2 regions of the Streptomyces sp. NPDC015131 genome follow, and region 1 is predicted to be linked to the other one. Evidence: riboswitches for the same ligand, from Rfam matches in the RefSeq annotation. Region 1 holds a riboswitch; the other holds the start of a gene.
The links. A riboswitch is a leader RNA that binds a small molecule or an ion and turns the genes downstream of it on or off. The one in region 1 is predicted to bind glycine.

Region 1 (7,090 bases):
GCTTCAGCGGCCCGGCGGGCATCCGGTCGAGGCCGGTGGCGATGCGGCGCAGGTCGGGCCAGGGGATGCCGACGCCGCCGCCGGGGGCGTGCGGGTTGAGCCAGACGCCCCAGCGGTCGGGGTAGAGGGCGCGGGCGATGTCGCGGCCGTCGATCACCTCGTGGGCGCGGTTCCAGCCGGAGGCGGCCAGCTCCTGGGCGGAGGTGACGCAGGGGGCGTACCCGTGGCCGTCGACCTCCATGTTCCCGTACTGGGCGTCGGGCGAGCCGGCCCGGCCGTGCCAGAGGAGCATCCACAGCCGCCCCTCGGCGAGGGCGTGCAGGAGCCCCTCGTACGCGTCGTAGCGGCCGGGCGTCACCTGGCTCAGCATGTGCTCGACCTGTCCGGCCGCAGCGGTGCCTGACGCGCTCACCCTGGATCCCGCCCCTCTTCCGTCCACCCGACCAGCTTATGCGTGTCCGCGCCGGTAGAAGGGGCGCACCTTCTCCAGCATCCAGTCGCCCACCGGGTCCTGCGCGACGTCGAGGAGGACCAGGTTGACCGGCCAGGGCGCCCGCACCCGGCCGAGCGCCCGGCCGAGGGCGTCCATGGGTACGTTACGGTCGGCGGCCTCCCAGGAGGAGAGCTGGACGCCGACGAAGAGGACGGGGTCGTCGCCCTCGATGCTGGCGAGGCACCGGCGGGCGCTGAGGACGGTGCCGGTGGCGTCGAACTCGGCGGCGGCGGCCGACAGGAGGTCGACCGGGTCCTGCTGCCAGTCCGGCTCGAACAGGCGTACCCGGCCGCCGCTCGCCGGGCCGTCCAGCGGGGTGCGCCCGGTGCGGCACAGCTCGGCGACGGCGGGCGGCGGCAGCGGGGCGCCGACCGCTCCGCCGGGGTTCACGGCGATGCCGAGCTGCGGCGGCAGGCCGCGGGCGAACTCGACGGCCGGGGCGACGGCGTACGGCATGTGGGGGCCGGCGCACTGCACGAGCTGGGTCTCGGAGCTGAAGACGGGCACGTACCCCTGGCCGTCGATCTCCAGGGTGGGCAGGTCCAGGTCGCGGCTGTCGCGGTCGCCACCCTTGGGCAGGGGCACCCAGACGCGGCTGCGGCCCAGGACCTCGACGAGGCGGCCCCCGGCCGCGGGGTTGCCGAGGGAGGCGGCGAGCACCTCTTCCAGCTCATTGGCCGGCCATGCTGTGTCCACTGGTGCCCCCCGGTCCTTCCGCGCGTGTGCCTGTGCCGCGTACGGCCGCGCCCGGTGCGCCCGGCGCCGCCCGCAGCACCCTAACGCGGCGCGGCGGGCCGGCGGCTCAGTGGATCCGGAACGCGATCCGGGCGAGCGCGCCGGCCGCCGGCCGGTCCAGCAGCACCGTGGAGGCGCAACCGCGCGGGACGACGCCCCGCTCGGCGTCCCGCACCAGCCGGCCGACCGCCCTGCGGTGCCGGGCGAAGGCGTACCCGGACACGCCCCGTCCGCGCTCCCGCTGGCCCTCCCGGGCGGTGCGGGGCGTGACGTCCAGCAGCAGCAGGTGCAGGGCGGTGCCGCGCCGCCGGGCCTCGCGGGCCAGCCAGCGCCGCACCCACGCCTGGGTGCCGCAGTCGTGGACGACGACGCTCCGCCCGGCGCGCAGCTCGCGGCGCAGCCCGGCGTAGTGGGCGAGCCGGACGAGGGGGCGGTAGACGGCGTACGGCAGGAAGCCGGGCACCCGGTGCTCCCAGCGCTCCCGGGCGTCCTGCGAGTCGATGCCGCGGCCCTGGGCCGCGCGGGCGATCAGGGTGGACTTGCCGCTGCCGGGCAGGCCCGAGACGACGACCAGGTCACCGGCGGCGAAGGTCAGCGCCCGGGGGCCGCGGCCGGCCCGGCCGCGCAGGTCGCGCACGACCGGCCGGGCCGCCGCTCCGGCCGCCGCCCGGCCGCGCGCGGGCAGGCCCGGCTGCGCGGGCACCCCCGCGGTCGTCGCGTACGCCCCGCCGTGCTGCAACGTCATCGCTTCTCCCCCTGCTGAGGCGTGTCGGGGCCCGGACCGGCCGACCCGACCCTTGCCCAAGAAGTGTAAAGAACGGGTAATAAGCCACAAGCGATTTGCCGCGGACGGCCCTCGTGCAATGATGTGCGCGCCGGCGGGCACCGTCGCGCGCACAACCGCATACCGGCCGTTTGAATCCGCGCGGGAGAGTCCCGGGTCCGCCCGGGCGCCGAAGGAGCAAGTTCCTCCCTTGAATCTCTCAGGCCCCGTACCGCGTGGATGAGGCAGATCTGAAAAGCGGGCCGCCCCGGCGGCTCCACCCAAGGTGCAAGCCGATGCCTCCGTCCCGGTGGACACGAGGTCACGGTGAACCTCTCAGGTTCCGATGACAGATGGGGAGGACCGTCTTCGAGCCATGCCCGTCCTGGGACCTGGGAGCCATATCCATGAGCACTGCCCCCCGTCTGACCGCCCTCGATGCCGTGCATCGCGCGCTGGGCGCGACCATGACCGACTTCGCGGGCTGGGACATGCCGCTGCGGTACGGCAGCGAGCGCGACGAGCACCTCGCCGTCCGTACGCGGGCCGGACTCTTCGACCTCTCCCACATGGGGGAGATCACCGTGACCGGGCCGCAGGCGGCGGCCCTGCTGGACTTCGCGCTCGTCGGCAACATCGGCAGCGTCGGCGTCGGCCGCGCCCGCTACACGATGATCTGCCAGGAGGACGGCGGCATCCTCGACGACCTGATCGTGTACCGGCTCGGTGAGACCGAGTACATGGTCGTCGCCAACGCCTCGAACGCGCAGACCGTGCTGGACGCGCTCACCGCCCGCGCCGCCGGGTTCGACGCCGTGGTGCGGGACGACCGCGAGGCGTACGCGCTGCTGGCCGTGCAGGGCCCGGAGTCGCCCGGCATCCTGAAGTCGCTGACCGACGCCGACCTGGACGGGCTGAAGTACTACGCGGGCCTGCCGGGCACGGTCGCGGGCGTCCCCGCGCTGATCGCCCGCACGGGCTACACCGGGGAGGACGGCTTCGAGCTGTTCGTGGAGCCGCAGCACGCCGAGAAGCTGTGGCAGGCGCTGCTGGAGGCGGGCACCCCGGTGGGCCTGATCCCCTGCGGCCTGTCCTGCCGCGACACGCTGCGCCTGGAGGCGGGCATGCCGCTGTACGGGCACGAGCTGACGACGTCGCTGACCCCGTTCGACGCGGGCCTGGGCCGGGTGGTCAAGTTCGAGAAGGAGGGCGACTTCGTGGGCCGCCGGGCCCTGGAGGCCGCCGCCGAGCGGGCGCAGGCCGCCCCGCCGCGCCGGCTCGTGGGCCTGATCGCCGAGGGCCGCCGGGTGCCGCGCGCCGGGATGTCCGTCGTCGCGGACGGCACGGTGATCGGCGAGGTCACCTCGGGCGCGCCGTCGCCGACGCTGGGCCGGCCGATCGCCATGGCGTACGTCGACGCCGCGCACGCCGCGCCGGGCACCGGGGGGGTCGGGGTCGACATCCGCGGTACTCATGAGCCGTACGAGGTCGTGGCGCTTCCCTTCTACAAGCGCCAGAAGTGATCGCCCGCACCACCCGTCCGTCCGTCCCGTCCACCCCGTGCACCAGCACTCCCCCGCGTACAGGAGAATTTGCGTCATGAGCAACCCCCAGCAGCTTCGCTACAGCAAGGAGCACGAGTGGCTGTCGGCCGCCGAGGACGGCGTGTCGGTGGTCGGCATCACGGAGCACGCGGCGAACGCCCTGGGCGACGTCGTGTACGTCCAGCTCCCCGCGGTCGGTGACACGGTGACCGCGGGCGAGACCTGCGGCGAGCTGGAGTCGACCAAGTCCGTCAGCGACCTGTACTCCCCGGTGACCGGCGAGGTCGTCGAGGCGAACCAGGACGTCGTCGACGACCCGTCGCTGGTGAACACCGCCCCGTTCGAGGGCGGCTGGCTGTTCAAGGTACGCGTCACGGACGAGCCGGAGGACCTGCTCTCCGCCGACGAGTACACCCAGTTCTCCGGCAGCTAAGGACCTTTTCCGATGTCGCTTCTGAACACCCCTCTCCATGAGCTGGACCCGGACGTCGCCGCCGCCGTCGACGCCGAGCTCCACCGCCAGCAGTCCACCCTCGAGATGATCGCCTCGGAGAACTTCGCTCCGGTCGCGGTCATGGAGGCCCAGGGCTCCGTCCTGACCAACAAGTACGCCGAGGGCTACCCCGGCCGCCGCTACTACGGCGGCTGCGAGCACGTCGACGTGGTCGAGCAGATCGCCATCGACCGCATCAAGGAGCTCTTCGGCGCGGAGCACGCCAACGTCCAGCCGCACTCGGGCGCCCAGGCGAACGCCGCCGCCATGTTCGCGCTGCTGAAGCCGGGCGACACGATCATGGGCCTCAACCTGGCCCACGGCGGTCACCTGACCCACGGCATGAAGATCAATTTCTCCGGCAAGCTCTACAACGTCGTCGCGTACCACGTCGACGACGCGACGGGCCAGGTCGACATGGCCGAGGTCGAGCGCCTGGCCAAGGAGTCCAAGCCGAAGCTGATCGTCGCCGGCTGGTCCGCCTACCCGCGCCAGCTGGACTTCGCCGCCTTCCGCCGGATCGCGGACGAGGTCGGCGCGTACCTGATGGTCGACATGGCCCACTTCGCGGGTCTCGTCGCCGCCGGTCTGCACCCCAACCCGGTGCCGCACGCCCACGTGACCACCACCACGACCCACAAGACGCTGGGCGGCCCGCGCGGTGGCGTGATCATGTGCACGGCCGACCTCGCCAAGAAGATCAACTCCGCGGTCTTCCCCGGCCAGCAGGGCGGCCCGCTGGAGCACGTGATCGCCGCCAAGGCGGTCTCGTTCAAGATCGCGGCGAGCGAGGACTTCAAGGAGCGCCAGCAGCGCACCCTGGACGGCGCCCGCATCCTGGCCGAGCGCCTGGTCGCGGACGACGTCAAGGAGCACGGCGTCTCGGTGCTGTCCGGCGGCACCGACGTGCACCTGGTCCTGGTCGACCTGCGCAACAGCGAGCTGGACGGCCAGCAGGCCGAGGACCGGCTCCACGAGGTCGGCATCACCGTCAACCGCAACGCGATCCCGAACGACCCGCGGCCCCCGATGGTCACCTCGGGCCTGCGGATCGGCACCCCGGCGCTGGCCACCCGCGGCTTCCAGGCCGAGGACTTCGCCGAGGTCGCCGACATCATCGCCGAGGCGCTGAAGCCGTCGTACGACGCGGACGCGCTCAAGGCCCGGGTCTCCGCGCTCGCCGCGAAGCACCCTCTTTACCCCGGTCTGTAACATTCATAGACGTTACGCACGTAACAGACTGGACTGCGGGGCACCGCGCACACTGAAGAGTGAGTGCGGTGCCCCGTTCCTTGCCCCCACCCCGCACCCCCCACCCGCCATCCCCGTGCCCAGCCGCCCCACCCGTTGTTCCTGCACCACCCCGGCAGACAGCGACGTCTTCCCACCAAGGAGTTCCCCGTGGCCATCTCGGTCTTCGACCTGTTCTCGATCGGCATCGGCCCGTCCAGCTCCCACACGGTCGGCCCCATGCGCGCGGCCCGGATGTTCGCCCGCCGGCTGAAGAACGAGGGCCTGCTGGCCCCGACCGCCTCCGTCCGGGCGGAGCTGTACGGCTCGCTCGGCGCCACCGGCCACGGCCACGGCACGCCCAAGGCCGTCCTGCTGGGCCTGGAGGGCGACTCGCCCCGCACGGTCGACGTGGAGTCCGCCGACGACAAGGTCGAGCGGATCAAGGCGGAGAAGCGGATCAGCCTGCTCGGCGCCCACGAGATCCCCTTCGACTTCGACGAGGACCTGGTGCTGCACCGCCGCAAGGCGCTGCCCTACCACGCCAACGGCATGACCCTGTGGGCGTACGACGCCGACGGCGCGACCCTGCTGGAGAAGACGTACTACTCGGTCGGCGGCGGTTTCGTGGTCGACGAGGACGCGGTGGAGGGGCAGAACCCGATCGTCCCCGACGACACCGTGCTGAAGCACCCCTTCCGCACCGGTGACGAGCTGCTGCGGCTCACCCGGGAGACCGGCCTGTCGATCTCCGCGCTGATGCTGGAGAACGAGAAGGCGTGGCGCTCCGAGGAGGAGATCCGGGCGGGCCTGCTGGAGATCTGGCGGGTGATGCAGGCGTGCGTGTCGCGCGGCATGTCCCGCGAGGGCATCCTGCCCGGCGGCCTGAAGGTCCGGCGGCGGGCCGCCAACACCGCGCGCAAGCTGCGCTCCGAGGGCGACCCGCAGGCGCTCGCCATGGAGTGGATCACGCTCTACGCGATGGCGGTGAACGAGGAGAACGCCGCGGGCGGGCGGGTCGTCACCGCCCCGACGAACGGCGCGGCGGGCATCATCCCGGCGGTGCTGCACTACTACGTGAACTTCGTGCCGGGCGCGGACGAGGAGGGCGTGGTCCGCTTCCTGCTGGCCGCCGGCGCCATCGGCATGCTCTTCAAGGAGAACGCCTCCATCTCCGGCGCCGAGGTCGGTTGCCAGGGCGAGGTCGGCTCGGCCTGCTCGATGGCGGCCGGCGCGCTCGCCGAGGTGCTGGGCGGGAGCCCGGAGCAGGTGGAGAACGCGGCCGAGATCGGCATGGAGCACAACCTGGGCCTGACCTGCGACCCGGTGGGCGGCCTGGTGCAGATCCCGTGCATCGAGCGCAACGGCATGGCGGCGGTCAAGGCGGTCACGGCGGCGCGGATGGCCATGCGCGGCGACGGCAGCCACAAGGTCTCGCTGGACAAGGTCATCAAGACGATGAAGGACACCGGCGCCGACATGTCGGTGAAGTACAAGGAGACCGCGCGCGGCGGGCTCGCGGTCAACATCATCGAGTGCTGAGCCGCCGGCGCTGACACACCCGGCGGAACGTTTCCTTCCGCCGCGGCGGCCGTGATGGGCTCGGCCCATGACCGACGACCACGGAAAGATCCCCGCGTCCCGCGGCGCGGCCGCCCGCCGCACCGTCCTGACCGCCGCGGCCGGCGCCGCCGCGCTCCTGGCCACCGGGGCGGCGAGCGCCTCGGCCGCGCCCGCCGCCCCGCGCTCCGCCCGGGCCGCCGCCCTGGCACGGCTGCGGGAGCTGGAGCGGAGCCACGGGGCGCGGCTGGGCGCCGTGGCCCGGGACACGG
Region 2 (7,090 bases), on a different contig from region 1:
CACCTGGCCGCCCGCCTCGTGCACCTGGGCGCAGATGTCGGCGACGTGCTCCTCGAACACCCCGTGCGTGGACGGGTAGGTGATCATCAGCACGGACAGCTCGTCGCGGTACTGCTCGATCTTGGCGCGCAGGTCCTCGACGTCGATCTCGCCGTCGTCGGCCGTCTTGACGACGACGACCTTCATCCCGGCCATCACGGCGCTGGCGGCATTGGTGCCGTGCGCGGAGGAGGGGATGAGGCAGACCGTGCGCTGCGTGTCGCCGTTGGCGCGGTGGTACGCGCGGACGGCGAGCAGCCCGGCCAGCTCGCCCTGCGAGCCGGCGTTGGGCTGGATGGAGACCTTGTCGTAGCCGGTGACCTCGGCGAGGCGCTCCTCCAGCTCGCGGATCAGGGTCAGGTAGCCCTGCGCCTGGTCGACCGGCGCGAAGGGGTGGATCTGGCCGAACTCGGGCCAGGTCACCGGCTCCATCTCGGTGGTCGCGTTCAGCTTCATGGTGCAGGAGCCGAGCGGGATCATGCCGCGGTCCAGCGCGTAGTCGCGGTCGGCGAGCTTGCGCAGGTAGCGCAGCATCGCGGTCTCGGAGCGGTGCGCGTGGAAGACGGGGTGGGTGAGGTACGCGTCGGAGCGCAGCAGCGCCGCGGGCAGCACGTCGTCGGTGGACGCGTCCAGCGCCTCGATGTCGCCCGTCACGCCGAAGGCGTCCCACACGGCGGCGATCTGCGCGCGCCCGGTGGTCTCGTCGCAGGCGGCGGAGACGTGGTCGGCGTCGACGAGGCGGAGGTTCACCCCGTTCTCCCGGGCGGCGGCGACCGCCTCGGCGGCCCGGCCGGGGACGCGGACGGTCACGGTGTCGAAGAACGCGCCGTGCACGACCTCCACACCGCCCGCGCGCAGACCCTCCGCCAGGACGACGGCGTACCGGTGGGTGCGCCGGGCGATCGTCTTCAGGCCCTCGGGGCCGTGGTAGACGGCGTACATGCCCGCCATCACGGCGAGCAGCACCTGCGCGGTGCAGATGTTGCTGGTGGCCTTCTCGCGGCGGATGTGCTGCTCGCGGGTCTGGAGGGCCAGGCGGTACGCCTTGTCACCGTCGGCGTCCACGGAGACGCCGACGAGCCGGCCGGGCAGGCTGCGGGCGTAGGTGTCGCGGACGGCCATGTACCCGGCGTGCGGGCCGCCGAAGCCCATGGGGACGCCGAAGCGCTGGGTGGTGCCGACCGCGATGTCGGCGCCCAGCTCGCCGGGCGAGGTGAGCAGGGTCAGCGCCAGCAGGTCGGCGGCGACGGTGACGATCGCGCCCAGCTCGTGCGCCTGGTCGATGACGGCCTTGATGTCCCGGACGGCACCGGAGGCACCCGGGTACTGGAGCAGCACGCCGAACACGCCGCGCTTGGCCACCTCGGCGGGGATGCCCTCGCTCAGGTCGGCGACGACGACCTCGACACCGGTCGGCTCGGCGCGGGTCTGGATGACGGCGACGGTCTGGGGCAGCGCGTCGGCGTCGACCAGGAAGACACCGTTCTTGACCTTGCCGACCCGGCGGGCCAGCGACATGGCCTCGGCGGCCGCGGTGCCCTCGTCGAGCAGCGAGGCGCCGGAGGTGGGCAGCCCGGTCAGGTCGGCGACCATGGTCTGGAAGTTGAGCAGGGCCTCCAGGCGGCCCTGGGAGATCTCCGGCTGGTACGGCGTGTACGCGGTGTACCAGGCCGGGTTCTCCATGACGTTGCGCAGGATCACCGGCGGCGTGAAGGTGCCGTGGTAGCCGAGACCGATCATGGGCGCGAGGACCTGGTTGCGGTCGGCCAGCGAACGGAGTTCGGCCAGCACCTCCGCCTCGGTGCGCGCGTCGGGCAGCCCGAGGGCGCCGGCGCTCTTGATGACATCCGGGACCGCGGCAGCCGTGAGCTCGTCGAGCGAACCGTAGCCGACCTGCGCGAGCATCTTGGCGCGGGCCTCGTCGTCGGGCCCGATGTGCCGCTGCTCGAACGGGATGCCCTGTTCGAGTACGGAGAGCGGAGTGCGGTTGGCGGTCATGGCGGGGGCCTCCTGGTCGATGCGACCTGCGAGGGGCACCGCGGCGCGGGTGCCCGGACGGCCTCCCCCTCTGTCATCTCGACCTGAGAGCTTCACCGGACCTCCCCGAGGGGCGGGCCGGCTTTCACCGTCGGTGAGGGCGGATGCCGTCCGACGCCCGCCCTGCTTTCCAGAGTGACCTCGTCCGTGCGGTACCGGGTGCCTGAGAGATTCCGGGGAGGATTTGCTCCTTCGGCGCCTCCGAAAGGTTTCTCCGGAGGACTCTCCCGCACGGGGTCAGCGGCCGTAGCCAGCCTACCAGCGCGGTCCCTCGCGGATCCCTCGAGTGGCCGACGTCACCGAAGTGCACTTTCGTAGTGTTTGACGCAGCGGTTGCGACCCGTTGGAGGGACCGTGCAGACCGACATCGACCCGCGCAGCCTGATCGGCCGCAAGGCGTTCGACCGCGACGGCAACAAGATCGGCACCATCGACGAGGTGTACCTGGACGACGCGACCGGCGTCCCGGAGTGGGCCGCCGTCCGCACGGGCCTGTTCAGCCGTGACGCCTTCGTCCCCCTGGAGCCCAGCGACCTCGCGGACGACGGCCTGCACGTCCCATACGAGCGCGCCCTGATCAAGGACGCCCCCGACTTCGGCGTCGGCCGCCATCTGTCGCCCGAGCAGGAGGTCCAGCTCTACCACCACTACGGCATCGCGCTTCCGCCCCCGCCCGCCGCCGACCGCGACTTCGGGACGATAGCCGGTCACGACGACTGACCACAGGTACGACGGCCACGACGACCAACCGCGGGACGACGGCCAGGACGACGGACCCGGTACGACCGGTCACCACGACCAGCCGCCGGTACGACCGGCCACGACGACCCACCGCGGGCACCACCGGCCACGCCCACCAACCGCGGGCACCACCGGCCACGATGACCAACCGCCGGTACGACCGGCCACGACGACCAACCGCGGGCACCACCGGTCACGACGACCAACCGCGGGCGCCACCCGTCACGACGACCGACCCGGTACCAGGGGCAGCGGGTCCGACGGGGCCAGCTCCGGGTCGTCCGCCCGGAAGGTCCGCACCCGCCCCGGGGGCGACCCCGGCTCCTCGAACCGCACGGTCACCCGCCCCAGCCCGCTCCCCTGCACCCACCCGGGGCCGTACTCGGTGTGCCGTACGTCCTGTCCGGCGGCCCATCTCCGCCCGCCCCCCTCCGCGCCCGGCCCCCCGGGACCGGCCGCGCCCTCCGCGCCCACGGCCGCCCCAGTCGGCGGCTCCCGGCCGGGCCCGGCCGCACCCGCGACGCCCACCGGCGGACCGTCCGCGCCAGGGGCCTCCGTGCCACCGCCGGACGCCACGACCAGCGCCCGGCCGCCCGCACCCGGCTTGCCCGCACCCAGGCCACCCGCCGCCTCCGCCGACGGCCCCGGAGCGGCGGGGGGCGCCTTCTCCGCGGCGGCCTGGGCGAACAGGTCCTCCTGGGTGTAGTCCGCGAGCCCCGACACCCCCACGCCCAGCAGCCGGACACCGCCCGTGGTGTCCACCGCCTCCAGCAGCCGCGCCGCGGCCTCCCGCACCACCACCGGGTCGTCCGTCGGGCCACGCAGCGTCTCGGAGCGCGTCAGCGTCGAGAAGTCGTACCTCCGCACCTTCAGCACCACCGTCCGCCCCGAGCGTCCCGCGCTCCGCAGGCGCTGCACACACCGCTCGGCCAGCCGCTCCACCTCGGTCCGCACCCGCACCCGGTCGTGCAGGTCCACGTCGAAGGTGTCCTCCACCGACACCGACTTGGCATCCCGCTCCGCGACGACCGGCCGGTCGTCGTACCCCAGCGCCATCCGGTACAGGGACTCGCCATGGGCCTTCCCCAGGAGCCGGACCAGCTCGTCCTCCCCCGCCGCCGCCAGGTCCGCGACCGTCGTCATGCCGGCGCGCCGCAGATGCTCCCCGGTGGCGGGCCCCACGCCCGGCAGAATGCGCACCGACTTGGGCCCCAGCAGCTCCCGCTCCGTGCCCGGTGCGATCATCACCAGGCCGTCGGGCTTGGCCTCCTCGGACGCGATCTTGGCGATCATCTTGGAGCCGGCGAGCCCCACCGAGCCGGTCAGCCCCGTCACCGCCCGGATGTCGGCGCGCAGCCGCTCCCCGGCCGCCCGCGCGCCCGCCGCGTCGAAGGCGCACCCTCCGGCCTCCAGGTCGACGAACGCCTCGTCGAGGCTCAGCGGCTCCACGAGCGGCGACAGCTCCCGCAGCAGCTCCATGACCCGGTCGCTCACCGAGCGGTAGAGCGAGAAGCGCGGCACCAGATACGCGGCGTTCGGCGCCAGCCGGCGCGCCTGGGCCATCGGCATCGCCGAGTGCACCCCGAACCGCCGGGCCTCGTACGAGGCGGTGGCGACCACACCACGCGGGCCCAGGCCGCCCACGACCACCGGCTTTCCGCGCAGACTCGGCTTCGTCGCCTGCTCGGCGGCGGCGAAGAAGGCATCCATGTCCAGATGCAGGATCGTCGGCGCTGGTCTCACATCACCGATGCTGCCCTACGCCACTGACAATCGCTCGCACAGACGTGCGGACCCCGGCCTCGGGCGGCCGACAGCCGCGCACGCGGTCCGAGGACGGGCACGGCGGGCTCAGACGGCCCGGTCACGGCGCCGGCGCGCCAGCTCGTCCGTCGGGTTGTGCCCGACCAGGGTCTCCCCGGTGTCCACGCGCTCCCCGTGGAGCTGCGACAGCGCCGCCTCCACGTCCCGCCAGACCACGCCCACGGCGATCCCGAAGACCCCCTGGCCACCCTGGAGCAGGTCGACGACCTCGTCGGGCGAGGAGCACTCGTAGACGGTCGCGCCGTCGCTCATCAGCGTCATGCGCTCCAGGTCGCGAAAGCCGCGCGCCCGGAGGTGCTGCACGGCCGCGCGGATGTTCTGCAGGGCGACACCCGTGTCGAGGAAGCGCTTGACGATCTTGAGGACCACGACGTCGCGGAAGCTGTACAGCCGCTGCGTCCCCGACCCGTAGGCGGGCCGCACGCTCGGCTCGACCAGCCCGGTACGGGCCCAGTAGTCGAGCTGCCGGTAGGTGATCCCCGCCGCGGCGCACGCGGTGGGTCCCCGGTAGCCGACCGTCTCGCCGGCCTCCTCGGCGTCGCCGGAAGCCCCCTCGTCACGCACCCGATCGGCCTCGTGCATGCGCGCCGGTCCGGCCGCACCCCCGTGAAGCGGATACGGCCCGCTCTTCCCCAGACTTCGTCCGGGGAGGCCCCCAGTCGCACCGTCGCCGCTGCTCATCACGCCGACCCTCCGTCCTTGACCTGCCATGTCGACGGTAGGCAGTCACCAGGGGTGCGTCAACGATCGCCACACTCGGCACGCCGAGTGATAATCACCCTGAGAGTGGTTTCCCGTATCCCGAAAGCGGGTAGGTCAAGCCGATTGGGCTTCAGACGCCGCCAGGGGGCTCCTGGCAGAGCGGCAGGGGGGTCAGCGGCGGGCCGTACGGCTCACTGGCTGCTGGTGCCGAAGTCCTCGGGCGAGATCTGGTCGAGGAACTCGCGGAACTTCTCCACCTCGTCCTCCTGCTCGTCCGGAATCGCGATCCCGGCGTCGTCCAGCACGCCGTCGCTGCCGTAGATCGGCGTCCCGGTGCGCAGGGCCAGCGCTATGGCGTCGGACGGCCTCGCGCTCACCTCCACGCCACTGGCGAAGACCAGCTCCGCGTAGAAGACGCCTTCCCGGAGGTCCGTGATGCGGACCTCGGTCAGCTCCTGGCCCACGGCCTCGAGCACGTCCTTGAAAAGGTCATGAGTGAGCGGCCGAGCGGGGGCCATCCCCTGCTGCGCGAAGGCGATCGCCGTGGCCTCACCCGGTCCGATCCAAATCGGGAGGTACCGGTCGCCTCCCACTTCACGCAGGAGCACGATCGGCTGGTTGGACGGCATTTCCACCCGGACACCGACAACATCGAGCTCGTTCACATTGCAACCCTAGGACGTGCCGGACCGGTTTGGATAGTCGGGCCCCTGTCAAGATCAGTGCAATCGGACGCCGAGAGCCGTCTGCACCAGCGCCGCGTGCAGCCGGACGGACAGCGCCGCCAGCTCCTTCGCGGTGGCCTCGGCATGGGCCCTGGTCTGCGGATTCCGGTGCCGGCGCAGCGGTGCGACCACCTGTTCGACCAGCCCCGCCTCGCGTTCCGCGGCGGCTTTCACCGCCCGCAGGTGCCGCGGTTCGAGGCCGAATCTGCCCATCTCGGCGACGAGCCGGGCGACCGTCACCGCCTCCGCGTCGTACCCGCCGTCCACACCCTGGACGACCAGGCCGTACGACTCCCACTCGGCCAGCTCGTCCTCACCGGCGCCCGCCGCCGCCAGAAGCTCGGCCCGGCCGACCCGGGCGGCGGTGGGCCGGTCCTGCTCCGGCACCTCCCAGGGCTCGCCGTCCAGGGCCTCCCGCTGCGGCGGGGGCCCGGACGGAAGTTCCACCTGCTCGCCGCGCTCCACCGCGTCCAGGTGCTCCCGGATGACCTTCAGCGGCAGATAGTGGTCCCGCTGCATGCGCAGGATCCTCGCCAGCCGCTCGACGTCGCGCGGCGAGAACTTCCGGTAACCGGACGCCGTCCGCTGCGGCTCGACCAGGCCCTCCGCCTCCAGGAACCTGATCTTGGAGATGGTGACCTCGGGAAACTCCTCGCGCAGCTGGTTGAGCACCGTCCCGATGCTCACCAGCTGGTCGGACGCGCCGGCGGTGCCGTTGCCGGCACCGCCGCCGGTGGTTCGCAGCATGGGCCTCCCCTGCCGGATCACACGCCCCGCTGGCTCGCGTAGAAGACCAGCCGGTACTTGCCGATCTGCACCTCGTCACCGTTCGCCAGCGGCACCGAGTCGATGCGCTCACGGTTGACATAGGTGCCGTTGAGGCTGCCCACGTCCGAGACGGTGAAGCTGCCGTCGGGCGACCTGCGGAACTCCACATGGCGACGCGACACCGTCACGTCGTCCAGGAAGATGTCGCTCTGCGGATGCCGCCCGGCGGTCGTCAGATCACCGTCCAGCAGGAA

Region 2: another riboswitch for glycine. It lies ahead of gcvP (aminomethyl-transferring glycine dehydrogenase); the one in region 1 lies ahead of gcvT (glycine cleavage system aminomethyltransferase GcvT).

The regions. Positions count from the first base shown of each region.
Region 1 is NZ_JBIBVB010000003.1:58,920-66,009, forward strand. It holds gene ACF08D_RS11675 (enhanced serine sensitivity protein SseB C-terminal domain-containing protein) at 1-412, opposite strand, end outside; gene ACF08D_RS11680 (enhanced serine sensitivity protein SseB) at 449-1,189, opposite strand; gene ACF08D_RS11685 (AAA family ATPase) at 1,296-1,973, opposite strand; glycine riboswitch at 2,145-2,236, shown strand; gene gcvT (glycine cleavage system aminomethyltransferase GcvT) at 2,399-3,514, shown strand; gene gcvH (glycine cleavage system protein GcvH) at 3,591-3,968, shown strand; gene glyA (serine hydroxymethyltransferase) at 3,981-5,240, shown strand; gene ACF08D_RS11705 (L-serine ammonia-lyase) at 5,430-6,800, shown strand; gene bla (class A beta-lactamase) at 6,868-7,090, shown strand, end outside.
Region 2 is NZ_JBIBVB010000004.1:886,613-893,702, forward strand. It holds gene gcvP (aminomethyl-transferring glycine dehydrogenase) at 1-2,037, opposite strand, end outside; glycine riboswitch at 2,217-2,316, opposite strand; gene ACF08D_RS20115 (PRC-barrel domain-containing protein) at 2,431-2,796, shown strand; gene ACF08D_RS20120 (DNA polymerase IV) at 3,040-4,560, opposite strand; gene ACF08D_RS20125 (MerR family transcriptional regulator) at 4,669-5,322, opposite strand; gene ACF08D_RS20130 (bifunctional nuclease family protein) at 5,535-6,008, opposite strand; gene ACF08D_RS20135 (MerR family transcriptional regulator) at 6,063-6,815, opposite strand; gene ACF08D_RS20140 (FHA domain-containing protein) at 6,833-7,090, opposite strand, start outside.